One region of the Pedococcus soli genome, then DNA from elsewhere that is predicted to be linked to it. Evidence: predicted binding sites of a transcription regulator. Region 1 holds the regulator's gene; the other holds the start of a gene.
The links. The regulator LexA, encoded in region 1, represses DNA repair genes until DNA is damaged. The targets are predictions, from matches to a motif close to TCGAACANNTGTTCGA.
Positions count from the first base shown of each region.

Region 2: ACYVKF_RS18365 (HNH endonuclease signature motif containing protein) is a predicted target of LexA. The motif match lies at 4,313-4,328, and genes of this name have one in related genera.

Region 1 is NZ_BAAGSF010000006.1:979,485-986,735, reverse strand. Features, by position in the region: gene ACYVKF_RS19880 (FdhF/YdeP family oxidoreductase) at 1-2,124, opposite strand, end outside; gene lexA (transcriptional repressor LexA) at 2,409-3,134, opposite strand; gene ACYVKF_RS19870 (LysM peptidoglycan-binding domain-containing protein) at 3,384-3,782, shown strand; gene ACYVKF_RS19865 (CHAP domain-containing protein) at 3,847-4,938, opposite strand; gene ACYVKF_RS19860 (winged helix DNA-binding domain-containing protein) at 5,091-6,173, opposite strand; gene ACYVKF_RS19855 (SRPBCC family protein) at 6,221-6,643, shown strand; gene ACYVKF_RS19850 (GNAT family N-acetyltransferase) at 6,675-7,251, opposite strand, start outside.
Region 2 is NZ_BAAGSF010000006.1:640,696-647,946, forward strand. Features, by position in the region: gene ACYVKF_RS18335 (acyl-CoA dehydrogenase family protein) at 1-589, shown strand, start outside; gene ACYVKF_RS18340 (hypothetical protein) at 655-1,005, shown strand; gene ACYVKF_RS18345 (VOC family protein) at 1,067-1,441, opposite strand; gene ACYVKF_RS18350 (polyphosphate kinase 2 family protein) at 1,527-2,429, opposite strand; gene zapE (cell division protein ZapE) at 2,442-3,482, opposite strand; gene ACYVKF_RS18360 (dihydrofolate reductase family protein) at 3,481-4,206, shown strand; gene ACYVKF_RS18365 (HNH endonuclease signature motif containing protein) at 4,336-5,886, shown strand; gene ACYVKF_RS18370 (AAA family ATPase) at 5,965-6,528, shown strand; gene ACYVKF_RS18375 (alpha/beta hydrolase family protein) at 6,554-7,251, opposite strand, start outside.

The sequences.
Region 1 (7,251 bases):
AACGCACCGGACCACGTCGTCACCGGTCCACCGGGTGGTGATGTCGACGAGGTCGCCGTCCGCCAGACCGAAGGCCGCGATGTCGTCGGGGTGCACGAAGACCACCTTGCGGCCACCCTCGATGCCGCGATAGCGGTCGCTGAGGCCGTAGATGGTGGTGTTGTACTGGTCGTGGCTGCGCAGCGTCTGCAGCAGCACGTGGCCCTCGGGCACGTGCACCACCTCGATCGGGGAGGCGACGAACTCGGCCTTGCCGGTCTTCGTGTCGAACGTCCGGGTGTCGCGCGGCGGGTGCGGCATGATCATGCCGCCCGGCTTGCGGACGTTGACCTCGTAGTCCTCGCACCCGGGGACGACCTTGGCGATGTGGTGGCGGATGGCGCGGTAGTCGTCGCGCATCGCCTTCCACTGCAGGCCGTACCGGTCCCCGAGCGTCGCCTCGGCGATGCGGGTGACGATGTCGACCTCGGACTTGAGCTGGGGGCTGGCCGGCTCCAGCGGGCCGCGCGACGCGTGCACCGAGCACGTGGAGTCCTCGACCGAGATCCACTGGGCCCCGCTGGCCTGGATGTCCTTCTCGGTGCGGCCCTTGGTGGGCAGGATCAGGGCGGTCTCGCCGCAGACGAGGTGGGAGCGGTTGATCTTGGTGGACACCTGCACGGTCATGCGGACCTTGCGCATCGCGGGGATCGCGATGTCGGTGTCCGACACGGCCTGCACGAAGTTGCCGCCGAGCCCCATGAAGAAGTGGACCTTGCCGTCGCGCATGCCACGCAGGGAGTCCACGACGTCGAGGCCGTGCTCACGCGGCGGGTCGAAGCCGAACTCCTTCTGGAGCGCGTCGAGGAACGTCGCCGGGGGCCGCTCCCAGATGCCCATGGTGCGGTCGCCCTGGACGTTCGAGTGGCCGCGGACGGGAAGGAGGCCCGCCCCCTCACGGCCGATGTTGCCCTGTGCGAGGGCGAGGTTGACGACCTCCTTGATGGTGGCGACCCCGTTGCGGTGCTGGGTCAGGCCCATCGCCCAGCAGTAGACCGTCCGGGTCGACCCGCGCAGCATCTCGGCAGCCTGGGTGATGAGCTCACGGGACAGCCCGGTGACCTCGACGACCTGGTCCCAGTCGACGGCGCGGACGTGGTCGCGCCACTGCTCGAACCCCGTCGAGTGGGTGGCGATGAACTCGTGGTCGAGCGCGTCCCACTCGACGAGCAGCGACCCGATCGCCTGGAACAGCGCGAGGTCGCCGTTGACCTTCACCGGCAGGTGCAGGTCGGCCATCGCCGTGCCGTGGCCGACGACGCCCTTGGGCTTCTGCGGGTTCTTGAACCGCACGAGCCCTGCCTCGCGCAGCGGGTTGATCGAGATGATCTTGGCGCCGTTCGCCTTGGCGATCTCGAGGGCGGACAGCATTCGCGGGTGGTTCGTGCCGGGGTTCTGGCCGGCGATGACGATGACCGAGGCCGTGTGCACGTCGTCGAGGGTGACGCTGGCCTTGCCGATGCCGATGGACTCCTGCAGCGCGATGCTCGTGGACTCGTGGCACATGTTCGAGCAGTCCGGCAGGTTGTTGGTGCCGAACGCGCGGACGAACAGCTGGTACGCGAACGCCGACTCGTTGGAGGCGCGGCCCGAGGTGTAGAAGGTCGCCTCGTCCGGACTCGCGAGCGAGCGCAGCTCGGCGCCGATGAGGTCGAACGCCTCGTCCCACTCGATCGGCTCGTAGTGCGTCCCGCCCGGACGCTTGACCATCGGGTGGGTGATGCGGCCCTGCTGGCCGAGCCAGTGCTCGGTGTGGGCGTCGAGCTCGGCGATGCTGTGCTGGGCGAAGAACTCGGGGGTGGCCCGGTCGCGGGTGGCCTCCTCGGCGACCGCCTTGGCACCGTTCTCGCAGAACTCGGCCGTGTGCCGGTGACCGGGATCGGGGTCCGGCCAGGCGCAGCTCATGCAGTCGAAGCCCTCGGCCTGGTTGAGCTTGAGGAGCGTCTGGGCCGTCCGCTTGAGGCCCATGTGGTCGATGGAGCGCTTCATCGACACCGCCACCGCCGTCGGACCGGCGGCGTGGTCCTCCTGGCCCTTGACCACCAGGTCGGCCTCGGAGTAGTCGCTCTCGTCGTGCTTGCCCATGCGTGAACCTCGTTCTCCGGGTGCCTGGCGTTGCCGGGCGCGTGCCGCGCGGGCCCCGGTCCGGAACCTGCGCCTTCACCCCGAACGTACCCAGTCCCACCCGAACCATGCGCGCCCGGGATGCCCGATCCCCGGTGACCACCCGTGTGCCGCCGCGGGGGTCGGTCCACGGCGGCACACGGGGGAGCTGGGGGAGGGCGGCCGGGGCGCGGCCTCGGTAGCGCTCGGCAGGGCTCGGTAGAGCTCAGTCGGCCCGGACTCGGCTGGGTGGGTCCGGGCGCGGCTCAGACTCGGCGCAGGACCGCCGTGACCTTGCCGAGGATCGTGGCGTGGTCGCCGTCGATCGGCTCGAACGCGTCGTTGTGCGGCATGAGCCAGACCTTGCCGTCCTTGCGCTTGAACGTCTTGACGGTCGCCTCGTTGTCGAGCATCGCCGCGACGATGTCGCCGTTGTCGGCGGTCGGCTGCTGGCGCACGACCACCCAGTCGCCGTCGCAGATGGCGGCGTCGATCATCGACTCGCCGACGACCTGGAGCAGGAAGAGCTGCCCCTCGCCCACGATCTGCCGGGGCAGCGGGAAGACGTCCTCGACGGTCTCCTCGGCGAGGATCGGCACACCGGCGGCGATCCGGCCGAGCACCGGGACGTACGACGCCTCGGGACGCCGGTCGTTCATCCCCGTCTCGTCGAACACCGCCGTCTCGTCCTCGACGCTCGCCCCACCGCGGTAGCCGCGCATGTCGGCCGTCGAGTCGGGGGAGACGACCTCGATCGCGCGAGGGCGGTTGGGGTCGCGGCGCAGGAAGCCCTTGCGCTCCAGGGTGGACAGCTGGTGGGCCACCGAGCTGGGGGAGGTGAGACCGACGGCCTCACCGATCTCGCGCAGGCTCGGGGGGTACCCGCGGCGGTCCACCGAGTTGCGGATCACCTCGAGGACCCGGCGCTGGCGGACGGTCAGACCGTCACCCCGATCGCGGTCGGGGAGCTCCTTGACGTTGTCCTCGCTCATGCCGTTTCCTCGTTTCCGCAGGTCAGGTGGCGTATGCCGCCGTGCTCAGTGCTGTGACGGGTGGGACTGTCAGTGGCCTCTGGTGTGCTGTGAGGCATGAACACAGCGTATGGCGTTCGAACGTCAGTGCCAAACATGTGTTCGAGGCGTGTCTTGAGAAGTTCGAACATGCGTGCTAGAAATCAGCCTAGAGGAACTTCGTACAACCGTTCGAAGGGCTTCGGCCACCTGACCACCACGGAGGACCAGATGAGTGCAGCAGTTGCTTGGGACGTCGCCCCCGCCCCCGTGCGGATGCCCGTTCGGCCCGTGCGCCCGCAGCTCGTCTCGGTGCCCACCGGTGAGGACGTCGTCATCCGTCCGGCGGCGCCGTTGCGGCTGACCCGCGCCGGCCGCCTGGCGATCACCGTGTCCGTGGCCATCACGGCGGTGGTCCTCGCGATCAGCCTGCTCTCGGGGGGCGCGTCCGCAGCGGTCATCGACCACTCGACGACGGTCCAGTCCGGTCAGACCCTCTCCGAGGTCGCGTCGGCCCAGCTGCCGCAGCTGCCGGTCACCGAGGCCGTCGCCCGCATCCAGGTCGCCAACGACCTGACGGGGTCCAACGTCCACGCCGGGCAGACGCTGCTCATCCCGGCCGCCGGCTGAGCGAGGTCACCCCACCCATCACCCGGCATCGGGCGGCGCGGAGAGATCTCCGTGTGAGGGGCGCTCAGGGTTTCGGCGTGATCTTCGGTAGGGCCTTCACGGCCTTGATGTGTCGGTACTTCAACGCCCCGGTGGTGGTGGCGCGGCTGAGGGCGACGTGGTCGACGAGGACCGGTTCACTCAGCTCGGCGATCGGCATCGAGGTCGAGTAGTAGGCGATCCCGCCCCTCATCCGGTACACGACGCCCTTGGTCGTCCGGAGCATCGTCGTGTCGGCAGGCACCGCTCGCAGGCGGTTGTAGGCGCCGCCGTCACCGGCCCGGTCGATGGCCACCTGGTCGACGATCGTCGTGGCCTTGCTTCCGCCGACGTTCGCCCATGCCGAGACGTGGATCGGGGCGCCGCCGGCCATCCGGTAGATCTCCGCCCGCTGCGCGCCCTTGATGAACGTCCCGTCGGGGATGGTGGCCGGCAGGGTGGCGAGGGCGCTGGCCGAGACGGCCATCGTGGCCTTGGCACCGCCGAATGCTGCCCACGTGCTCACGTAGACCGGTGTGGTCCCGACCAGCCGGTAGATCTGCCCGTTCTCCCGGACCTTGAGGAAGCTCCCGGATGCCGGTGGCTGGTAGGGCTGGTCCTTGAAGTGCAGGAAGTTGCTGGGCCAGTTCGCGTCGCCGCGCGGGATGGTCATCCGGGAGGAGTAGCCAGTCCAGGCCGAGTCCGACACGACGATGTAGGAGCTCGTGACCTCTTCCACGTACCCCACGTGGCCGTTGCCGGGCGCGTAGTGGCTGCCGTAGTTCCACTGGGCGATCGCCCCGGTCTTGGCCGTCTGGTCGACCTTGATGCCGCGGTTGCGGGCGCTGGTGGCCCAGCTGCCGCCGCTGCCCATGGCGCTCTGCTGCTTCACCCCGTTCTTCATCAGCCGGTAGGCCGCATAGTTCACGCAGTTGTTCCCACTGGAGTTCACCGGGTACCCCCACACCGACTTCCCGGCGTACCCCGAGAACGAGATGCAGGCGATGGAGTTGGCCTTGCACTCGCGGGAGAGGGTCGCGGCTGAGGCCGGTGGCGCGGTGACCGCGAGTCCGGCCAGGACGACGAGGGCAAGGGTGCCGACGCGGGCGAGGAGGGGGGACAGTCGGGAACGCAGCATGACTTCCTGGGGGTGGGGGACAGGACAGCGCCAGGAGACGCGCATCGCCCCGCCGCGAGGGGTGGCGGCGGACAACCTGTTCAGGCTGGACCGACGGTGTCCGGTTTGTCAGGCAGATCCGGTAAGTCCAACCGTGTAATTCGCCTCCGGTCTCAGATCCCCGTGAGCTCGAGCCCTTTCCCGAGGAACTCGGCCAGCCGCAGTGCCGCGGCACGCACCGCCTGTCGGCCCCTGGCGTCGACGCTGGGGGCCAACCGGATGTCGACCTCGACGACGTCTGCCCGGACGGTGCGCTTCCAGGAGCCGACGTTGGTCTGGTCGAGGACGACCGTGGCCCAGAACGGGTCAGGGTGCTCGGCCAACGGGTGGTCCGTCGCCACCGGGAAGTTCACGGCCGGGTAGCTGAGCACCACCTCGTCGTAGACCGGGAAGAGGTGTGCCGCGGGGGCGGCCGGGCTGCGGCGCGGCACGACGGCAGGGTCGAACCAGTGCGGTGTCCCGTCGACGTCCACCACGTCCAGGTCGTCGCCCAGGTCGGCCAGCGCGGCCCTGGTCCCCGCGACGGTGAGCGACGACCACCGGGTGAAGTCCCTGATGCCGGCCGGTCCGTGCCCGCTGAAGAACCGGCGCACGAGCTCGCGGTGCGCGTCGTCGTGGTCGAGGTGCGTGGCCGGTGGCACGACGTCGTCGACCAGCGCGTACGAGTGGTGCACCCCCTTGACCGGTCCGGAGCACACCAGCCCCCGCAGCTCGGCGACCATGATCAGGTGTCCGAGCTGTTCGCCCGGCCTGATCGGTGATCGCCTCTCCACGAACAGCTCGCCGAGCTCGGGGCGGGTGCGGAACTGCCTGTCCTGCAACAGCTCAGCCAGCAGGGTGAGTCCGCCGTCGAGCCGCCGCGGGTCGTCGAGCCCGAGCTGCCGGTGCCGACCGGCGCTGGCGGCGAGGACCCGGGGAGAGGTCAGCGCGAGGATCCAGCGCAGGTCCTCGCGGGCGACGAAGTGCCACGTCGGCCGCAGGACGTGGGTGCGCACGAAGGTGCCGGCATCGAGCTCGCGGCGCACCGTGGCATACGTGCTCCTGCGGGTGCGCAGGCCCAGGGAGAAGAAGGCGTGGTCACGCTCCTGGCTCTGCACGCACGTGAGCAGCCGCACGGCCTCGGTCGCGGTGCGCAGCGGGGCGGAGGTGAGGCGTTGCGTCGCGAGGCGCTGGGACAGGACGCGCGAGGGATCCATGGCGCCATCCTCTCGAAACGAGCCGCGCACGGGGCGATCATGGAGGTATGGAGCAGAGCGCCACCATCGACATCGCCGCCCCGCCGGATCGCGTCTGGCAGGTCCTGTCGGACGTCGAGCACTGGCCGGAGTGGACCGACACGGTGCGGTGGGTGCGGCGGGTCGACGACGGGCCGCTGCGCACGGGCTCGCAGGCCAAGATCAGCCAGCCACGGATCCCGACCGTGGACTACGTGGTCACCGAGCTGGAGCCGGGGAGGTCGTTCACCTGGGTCAGCGGCGGCGGTGCAGCCCTGACCACGGCACGGCACGTCCTCGAACCCCTGCCCGGCGGCGGGACGCGGGTGCTGCTGTCCGTGAAGCAGGAGGGATGGCTCGGCTCGTTCGTCGGGCGGTTCTACCGGGGGCTCACCGACCGGTACCTCGCGACCGAGGCCGCAGGCCTGAAGGCACGGTCCGAACAGGCCTGAGGTCGTCAGCGTGGGTCGTCAGCGGAGGTCGTCAGCGGAGGTCGCGGCGCATCACGAGGCGCGGCATCCTGCTGGCCACGGCGTCGGTGGTGCCGATGACCTCGAACCCTGCCTTCTCGAACATCCCGCGGGTGCCCACGAACGCCATGGTCAGGTCCATCCGCCCCGGCGGGTCGACCGGGTGGGCCTCCACCGCGGGCGCTCCGTGCGACGCGGCATACGACACCGCGCCCTCGAGGAGCTGGTGGGTGACGCCGCGCCGGCGGAAGCCGGAACGGACCACCACGCAGATGATGCTCCAGACGGGGACGTCGTCGACGCGTCGGATGAGCTTCGAGGCCTCCAGGCGGGGGATCTCGGTCCGCGGGCTGATGCTGCACCAGCCGACCGGTGTGCCGTCCAGGTAGGTGACGACTCCGGGTGGGTGGTCCCGCTCGCAGAGGGCGCGCATCGCGTTCTGCCGGCTCCCGCCGCCGAGCTCGCGGATCTGGGGCGCCGCGAGCCGGTGCGACAGGCACCAGCAGTGGTTCTCGCGACGGTTGGGGTTGACGATGTCGGCGAAGTCGTCGAACCGCTCGGGCGTGACCGGGTGCGTCTCCCACTGCTCA
Region 2 (7,251 bases), 340 kb from region 1:
GGCCACCACACTCGCACTGCGGCTCGCGCACGCCGTCGACGAGGGCGACACGGCCCTGTCCCGACTGGGTGTCGCGCTGGGCAAGTACTGGGTCTGCAAGCGCACCCCGGTGATGGTCGCCGAGGCCCTGGAGTGCCTGGGCGGCAACGGCTACGTCGAGGAGAACGGCCTGGCGCGCCTCTACCGCGAGGCGCCGCTCAACTCGATCTGGGAGGGCTCGGGCAACGTCAACGCCCTCGACGTCCTTCGAGCCGTGGGCCGTGAGCAGACCTCCGTCGACGCCTACCTCGCCGAGGTCGGGCTCGCGCGGGGCCACCACCGCGTGCTCGACGACGCCATCGACGGGCTTCCGGAGCTGCTCGCTCGGGCGACCCGACCAGATGCGCAGGCCGGGGCACGTTCGGTGGTCGAGGGGCTCGCCGTCACCCTGCAGGCGTCCCTGCTGGCCAGGCTCGCCCCCACCGTGGTGGCTGACGCGTTCATCGCGAGCCGGCTGGGCGGACGGCACGGGGCGACCTTCGGGACGCTCGACGTCGGCCTCAGCACGCAGGCGTCCAGGACCCTCGTGGACCGCGCATTCACCCTCTGACCGGCCGGAAACACGCGACGAACGGCTGATCGACGCGGAGTCCACGCCGCCGCATACTCGGCAGCATGAGAGGTCAACCCGGACGGGGAGCCTTGATCGGGCTCTTCCTCGGCGCCGTGACCGCGGCGCTGGTCATCCTGCTGCCCGCAGCGATGAAGGGGCTCAACTACATGGACGTCCTGGACCCGCTGCTCTACATCGGGGGCCCGATCGTCGTCCTCTCGGCCTGCGGTGGCGCCATGCTCGGCGCGCCGGCACCCCGACCGCAGCACGAGGTCTGGATGCGCCCGATCCGCAAGCCGGGACCTGCCGCCACCGTTGCAGGGGGAATCGTGCTGCTGACGATCTGCGGGATCGCCACCTGGGTGATGCTGTGGGGGTTCGGCAAGGTCCCGCCGCCGCCCGGGCTGAGCTGAGCGCAGACCGGGCAAGGGCGCGGGCCCGCGCCCCGCGCCTCAGTCCTGCCTCAGTCCTGCCTCAGTCCTGGATGACCGACAGGACGTTCCCGGCCGGGTCCCGGAACCACGCGATGAGCGGACCGCCCCCGCGGAAGATGCCCTTGGCGTCCGTCGCCATCGGCGTCCCCTCGTACTTCTCGAAGCTCACCCCTGCTGCCGTGAGGCCGTCCACCGTCGCCTCGATGTCGGCCACGGGGAAGTTCAGCACGGTGAAACCGGCCGGCTCGTGGTCGCGCTTGGGGTAGATGATCGCGCGGTGGTCACCCCCGAGGTGCAGGCTGAGGATGCCCATCTGCTCGGTCACCTCGAGCCCGAGCACGTCCGAGTAGAACGTCCGCGCTGCGTCGATGTCTTTGGCGGAGAAGCCACTGAATGCCTTCGATTCGCTGAGCACGCCCAGCTCCCTTCGTCGTGGCGGCGCCCGACGCGGCACCACCTACCCGTGAAGACTCCGCCGGGGAGCGGAACTCATCGCACCCTCACGTCACGCGGAGGCGCTGCTGCTCCTTGCTGACGTCGTAGTCGACTGCCGGCCACTGGGGGTCCATCGCCTCGAGGTGCTCGAGCACCAGGCTCTGGACTGCCAGGCGCGCGTACCACTTGCGGTCGGCGGGAACGACGTACCACGGGGCTGCGTCCGTCGAGGTGCGGTCGAGGACCGCTTGGTACGCCTCCTGGTAGTGCGGCCACTGCAACCGCTCGTCGACGTCGCCGGGGTTGTACTTCCACTGCTTGTCGGGCCGAGCGAGCCGCTCGGTCAGCCGGGCCTTCTGCTCGTCCGAGGAGATGTGCATCATCACCTTGATGATCGTGGTGCCGTCGGCGATCGCCTTCTCCTCGAACGCGTTGATCTGGGCATAGCGCCGCGACCACGTCGCCTTGGGCACGAGGTCGTGCACCCGAACGATGAGGACGTCCTCGTAGTGCGAACGGTCGAAGACGCCGATCTGCCCCGGCGACGGGAGCGCGTTGCGGATGCGCCACAGGAATGGGTGCCGGCGTTCCTCTGCCGAAGGGGCCTTGAACGCGGTGTACCGCACGCCCTGGGGGTCCATCTCACCAACGACGTGGCGCATGATGCCACCCTTGCCGGAGGTGTCCATGCCCTGGACGACGAGCAGGAGCGACCGCTGACCGTCCATCTTGGCCTCGGCGTACAGGCGTTCCTGGAACTCGCCGATCTCCCCCGCGCGCAGCTCCAGGGCCGCCTGCCCGGCTTCCTTGTCGCCGTCGAAGGCTGGCGTCGAGCGTGGGTCGCACTCGGCGAGGACGAAGCCCTCCCGCACCCGCAGCGCCTCGCTGAACGTCACGGGAGCCAGCGGGGTGACCTCAGCCGGCTTCGACTCGGGATGCTTGGTGGCCTTCTTGTCCTTCTTGCCCATTGGCGCATCCTGTCACCGCTGGTCACCCCGCGCGAGGGCTGTGAGACGGGAGATGGCGCGGTAGTACTTCTTGCGGTAGCCGCCCGACAACATCTCGGCGGAGAAGACCTCTCCCAGTGGCTGACCGCTGGCGAACACCGGGATGTCTGCGTCGTACAGGCGGTCCGCGAGGACCACGAGGCGCAGCGCGACCGCCTGGTCGGTCACCGGGCGCACGTGGGTCCATCCCACGGCCGTGACCCCGTTGAGGAGGGTGCGGTACCGGCTCGGGTGCACGGTCGACAGGTGACGGGTCACGTCGATGAAGTGGTCGAGCACGGCACCCTCCCGCTGGGTCGCCTCGGCGACCTCCGCCTCGGTCAGCGGCGGCGGGCTGTCGACCGTGTCGCGGTGCCGGTAGTCCGGGCCGTCGACGGTCAGCACGTCGAAGCGCGATGCCAGCGCCTGGATCTCGCGCAGGAAGTCCTCAGCGGCAAACCGCCCTTCCCCCAACGCATCCGGCAGGGTGTTGCTCGTGGCCGCCAACGACACCCCGGCCTCGGTGAGGCGCGCGAGCAGGGTCGCCATGAGGACGGTGTCGCCCGGGTCGTCGAGCTCGAACTCGTCGATGCACACCAGGGTGTGCGCGCTGAGCGCCTCGACGGTCTGGGCGAAGCCGAGCGCCCCGACGAGATTCGTGTACTCCACGAACGTCCCGAAGGACTTCGGCCCCTCCGCCTCGTGCCAGAGGCTCGCCAGCAGGTGCGTCTTGCCGACGCCGAACCCGCCGTCGAGGTAGATCCCGCGCCCGGCCTTCGCCCGCTTGCGACGTCGCCCGAACAGACCGGTGCTCCCAGTGGCTCCGCCCAACGATGCGGCATACGCCTCGAGCCGCTCCACCGCCGCGGACTGGCTGGGCTCCGCGGGATCGGGGCGGTACGTCGAGAACCGCTCCGCGTCGAACCGCGGCGGGGGCACGAGGTCCCGCACCAACCGTTCGCGGTCGAGCTTCGGGGAGCGTTCGGTGAGTGAGGAGGGCACGGGGGAAGCGTAGGTGAGGCAGACTTCCCGCATGCGCCTGCTGCTCAGCGAGACCGGCTCCCCCGCCCCCGGCACCGACCTGGACGACGCTGCCCTGCGAGAGGCGTATGCCGCGCCGGCCGACCGCGCGTGGCTGCGCGTCAACTTCGTGGCCTCCCTCGACGGCGCGGTGACCGGTGCGGACGGACGCTCGGGGAGCATCAACACCCCGGCCGACTTCCGGGTCTTCTCCGTGTTGAGGCAGCTCGCGGACGTCGTCGTCGTGGGCGCGGGAACCGTTCGTGCAGAGGGCTATCCGGCGTTGCGGGACGAGGACCCGGAGTCGCCTGTGCTCGCGGTCGTCAGCAACCGCGGGGAGCTACCGCCAACCGTCGCTGCGATGACGTCACCTCGCGGCGCGGCCATGCTCATCACGTGTCAGTCGGCATCCTCGTCCAACATCTCCGCCGCCAGGGAGGTCCTCGGAGGCGACCACGTCGTGGTGGTCGGCAAGGACGCTGTGGACCTGCGGGCGGCTCGAGCGGCGTTGGAGGACAGAGGGTTCCGCAGCATCCTGTCCGAGGGCGGACCGTCGCTCTTCGGCACGATGCTCAGCGCGGGAGTCGTGGACGAGGTCGACCTCACCTGGGCGCCGACCCTGGTGGGTGGCGAGCACGGCCGGATCACCGGCGGGCCGGACCTCGACGTCACGCTCACCCCGATGCTGCTGCTCGAGGAGGACGGAAGCGTCCTCGGTCGCTGGCGCGTCGACCACTGACGCACGCCTCTCACCACTTCCACTGGCGGCGAGTGGACGGCGCCAATTCGGTTCTGCTCAGAGCGAATTCGTGGGATCGGGGTGTGGACAACCCTTCTCAGAGCATTCGAACACCTGTACGATTACGGTATGTCGACGGCCCCGCTCGCAGCACTCCCGGACACCGGTCCGGACGGTGGCTGGGGCGTGCGGAACCAAGCGTTGTGGGAGCGGACCGCTGCTGTTGCGGGTCGGTTGAACCGGGCGCAGGCCGAGCTGGTCGACATCATCGACGAGGTCATGACCGACCGGCACTGGGGCGAAGGCGGGTTCAAGTCACCCGAGCACTACCTCGTCGTCCGCGCCGGCCTCTCGCATGCCCATGCCGCTGACATCGTCGCCGTGGCCCGGCGACGCACCGAGCTCACCGACGCAGCTGTGGCGTTGGAGGCTGGGGAGCTGTCCCTGGACCAGGTTGCCGTCCTGGCCCGCCACGTCCCGGTCACCCACCAGGCCTCGGTCACCCAGTTCGCCCGCAACGCCACCGTCACCCAGCTGCGCCGAGCCGTCGCCCGCCACGCGTTCGCCGCCCCCGCACCAGCCGCACACGCCGCCCAAGGCACCGACGCAGCGGGCAGCGATCTGCCCGTCGAGCCGCACACGCTGGGGTTCGGCGACCTGGACACCGCCGCCCTGCCGTCCACCGCCTTCCAATCGGCCGCCGAGCAGCGTGCCTGCGCCAAGCCCGACCTGGCCATGTCCTACGACGCCGACGGCCGGTTCCAGCTGCGCTACTCCGCCCCCGCGACCATCGGCGCGCTGGTCGAACAAGCCGTCAAGGAGGCCAAGGACGCACTGTTCCTGCGCCGCCGCGACACCGACAGCGGTGACGCCAGCGACCCCACCCGGACTGGCCGGGCTGCCCCCGTCGACGACCGGTACGCCGGATTGCCGACCTACGCCGACGCCCTCGAGGAGATGGCCACCCGCTCCCTCGCGGCGGTCACCTCCACCAGCAGGTCGGCGCACTACCGGGTCTACCTGCACCTCGACACCGACGGCGCGTGGGTCAACGGGGGGCACGCCATCCCCCTGCGCCTGCTCGGACGGTTCATCAGCGACGGGCGGGTGCAACCCGTCTGGGAAACCGAAGGGCGACCGGTGTCCGTCGGGCGGGCGATGCGGATCCTGCCCCACCGCACCCGCCGCCTCATCACCGACCGCGACCGCGGCTGCAGGTTCCCCGGCTGCCCCACCACCGGGTTCGTCGAGATCCACCACCTCCAGGCATGGGCCGACGGCGGCCCCACCGACACCGACAACCAGGTCAGCCTCTGCACCGCCCACCACGACGGCATCGACCGCGGCGACTACACCATCACCGGCGACCCCACCGTCCCCGATGGCCTGACCGTCACCAACCGGTACGGGCTACCCATCCGACCACCCCGACCCCACGAGACCGCCCCACCACCAGGCGGTGACCCACCCGTCCCCGCAGGCACCTACCAACCGCCCTCAGGCGGGGCCATCACCTGGAACGACCTCGCCATCCCCTCCGACCACGAACTCACCCTGGGCGCCCCACCCCCACCCGGGCTCAGACTCGCCCCACCACCACCAGCGCAGACCATCTCCTGGCTCGACGACCCCGACAACCCCGACCGCGGACTCATCCGCACCAACTGGGGCCACCACTGAGCCGAGCCGCGCGTTGCCGCCGCCGCGCGGCGCCCCCTACTCGTTGCCCCCGCACGCCGCTGACTCGAGACTGGGGCGGTGGGCGTACGCAACTTCCTGGTCGAAGGCGTCTCGGGCACGGGGAAGACGTCCGTGTGCGATGAGCTGGGGCGACGCGGCTACCAGGCCATCCACGGCGACCGTGAACTGGCGTACCAAGGGGATCCCCTGACCGGCGTGAAGGTCAGTGGTTCGGGCCACGAGCACCACATCTGGGACGTCGAGCAGGTGCGCGCCCTCGCGGCGGACGACAACAAGCCGCTCACCTTCTTCTGCGGGGGCTCGCGCAACTTCGCGATGTTCATCGACCTGTTCGACGAGGTGTTCGTGCTCGACATCGACGCCGAGACCCTGCACCGTCGGCTGGACCGTCGTCCCACCGACGAATGGGGCTCGAAGCCGGCCGAGCGAGAGCTCATCGTCCGACTGCACCGGACCGGGGAGGACGTGCCCGCCGGGGTGGTCGTCGACGCGACGCAACCCCTCACCCAGGTGGTCGACCAGATCCTCGACCACGTCCAGCAGGCCTGGACGACCGGCCGCGGAGGCCACCCAGCGGCACGGCCGGGACAGGGACGGCCGGGACAGGGACGGCTGGGATAGCCCACCGTGGCCAAGGTGCGTGCTGCTAGCTGCTCACGAAGTCGGCGACCGACCGCTCCCAGCGTTCGGGGTCGACGTTCCACTCCTTGGTGTGGCGCGAGGTGTCCCAGTGCTCCATCGTCACGAGGTCGGGGCGAGCGGCAGCCAGCTCCTGCGACGGCCCAACCGGGACGAACTCGTCGTCCACCGAGTGGATGATGAGCATCCGGTGGCGCAGCTCGGACGCCTTGGCCACCCAGTCGGTCTGCGCCACGTCGACGGGGTCGTGCACCCCGACGAGACGACGGGTCAGCCTGCGCCCCATGAGGTACCGGCTCAGGCCACCGATGGTGTCGGGCACCCCGTGCAGCCGCCCGTGGTGGATGAGGACGTCGGTCCAGTCGATCACCGGTGCATCGAGGACCACGTGGCTGACGTGGTCGGCGAGCCAGGACCGGCTCAGGGTCTGGAGCACGATCGCGCCGCCCATGGACCACCCCACGAGGATGAGCTCACGCGCTCCCTGCTGCACGGCGAACAGCGCAGCGTCCTCGATGTCGCGCCATTCCGAGAGGCCGAGGTTGTACCGGCCATCGGCCCCGCGTCGGGCGCCCAGGTCGTTGCGGTAGGACGGGATGATCACGTTGATCCCGCTGTCGTGCAACGGCTTCACGGCACGCAGTCCCTCGTCGCGCCGCGCCCCGCGGCCGTGCACCAGCACCGCCCACCGGGTCGACGGCTGTT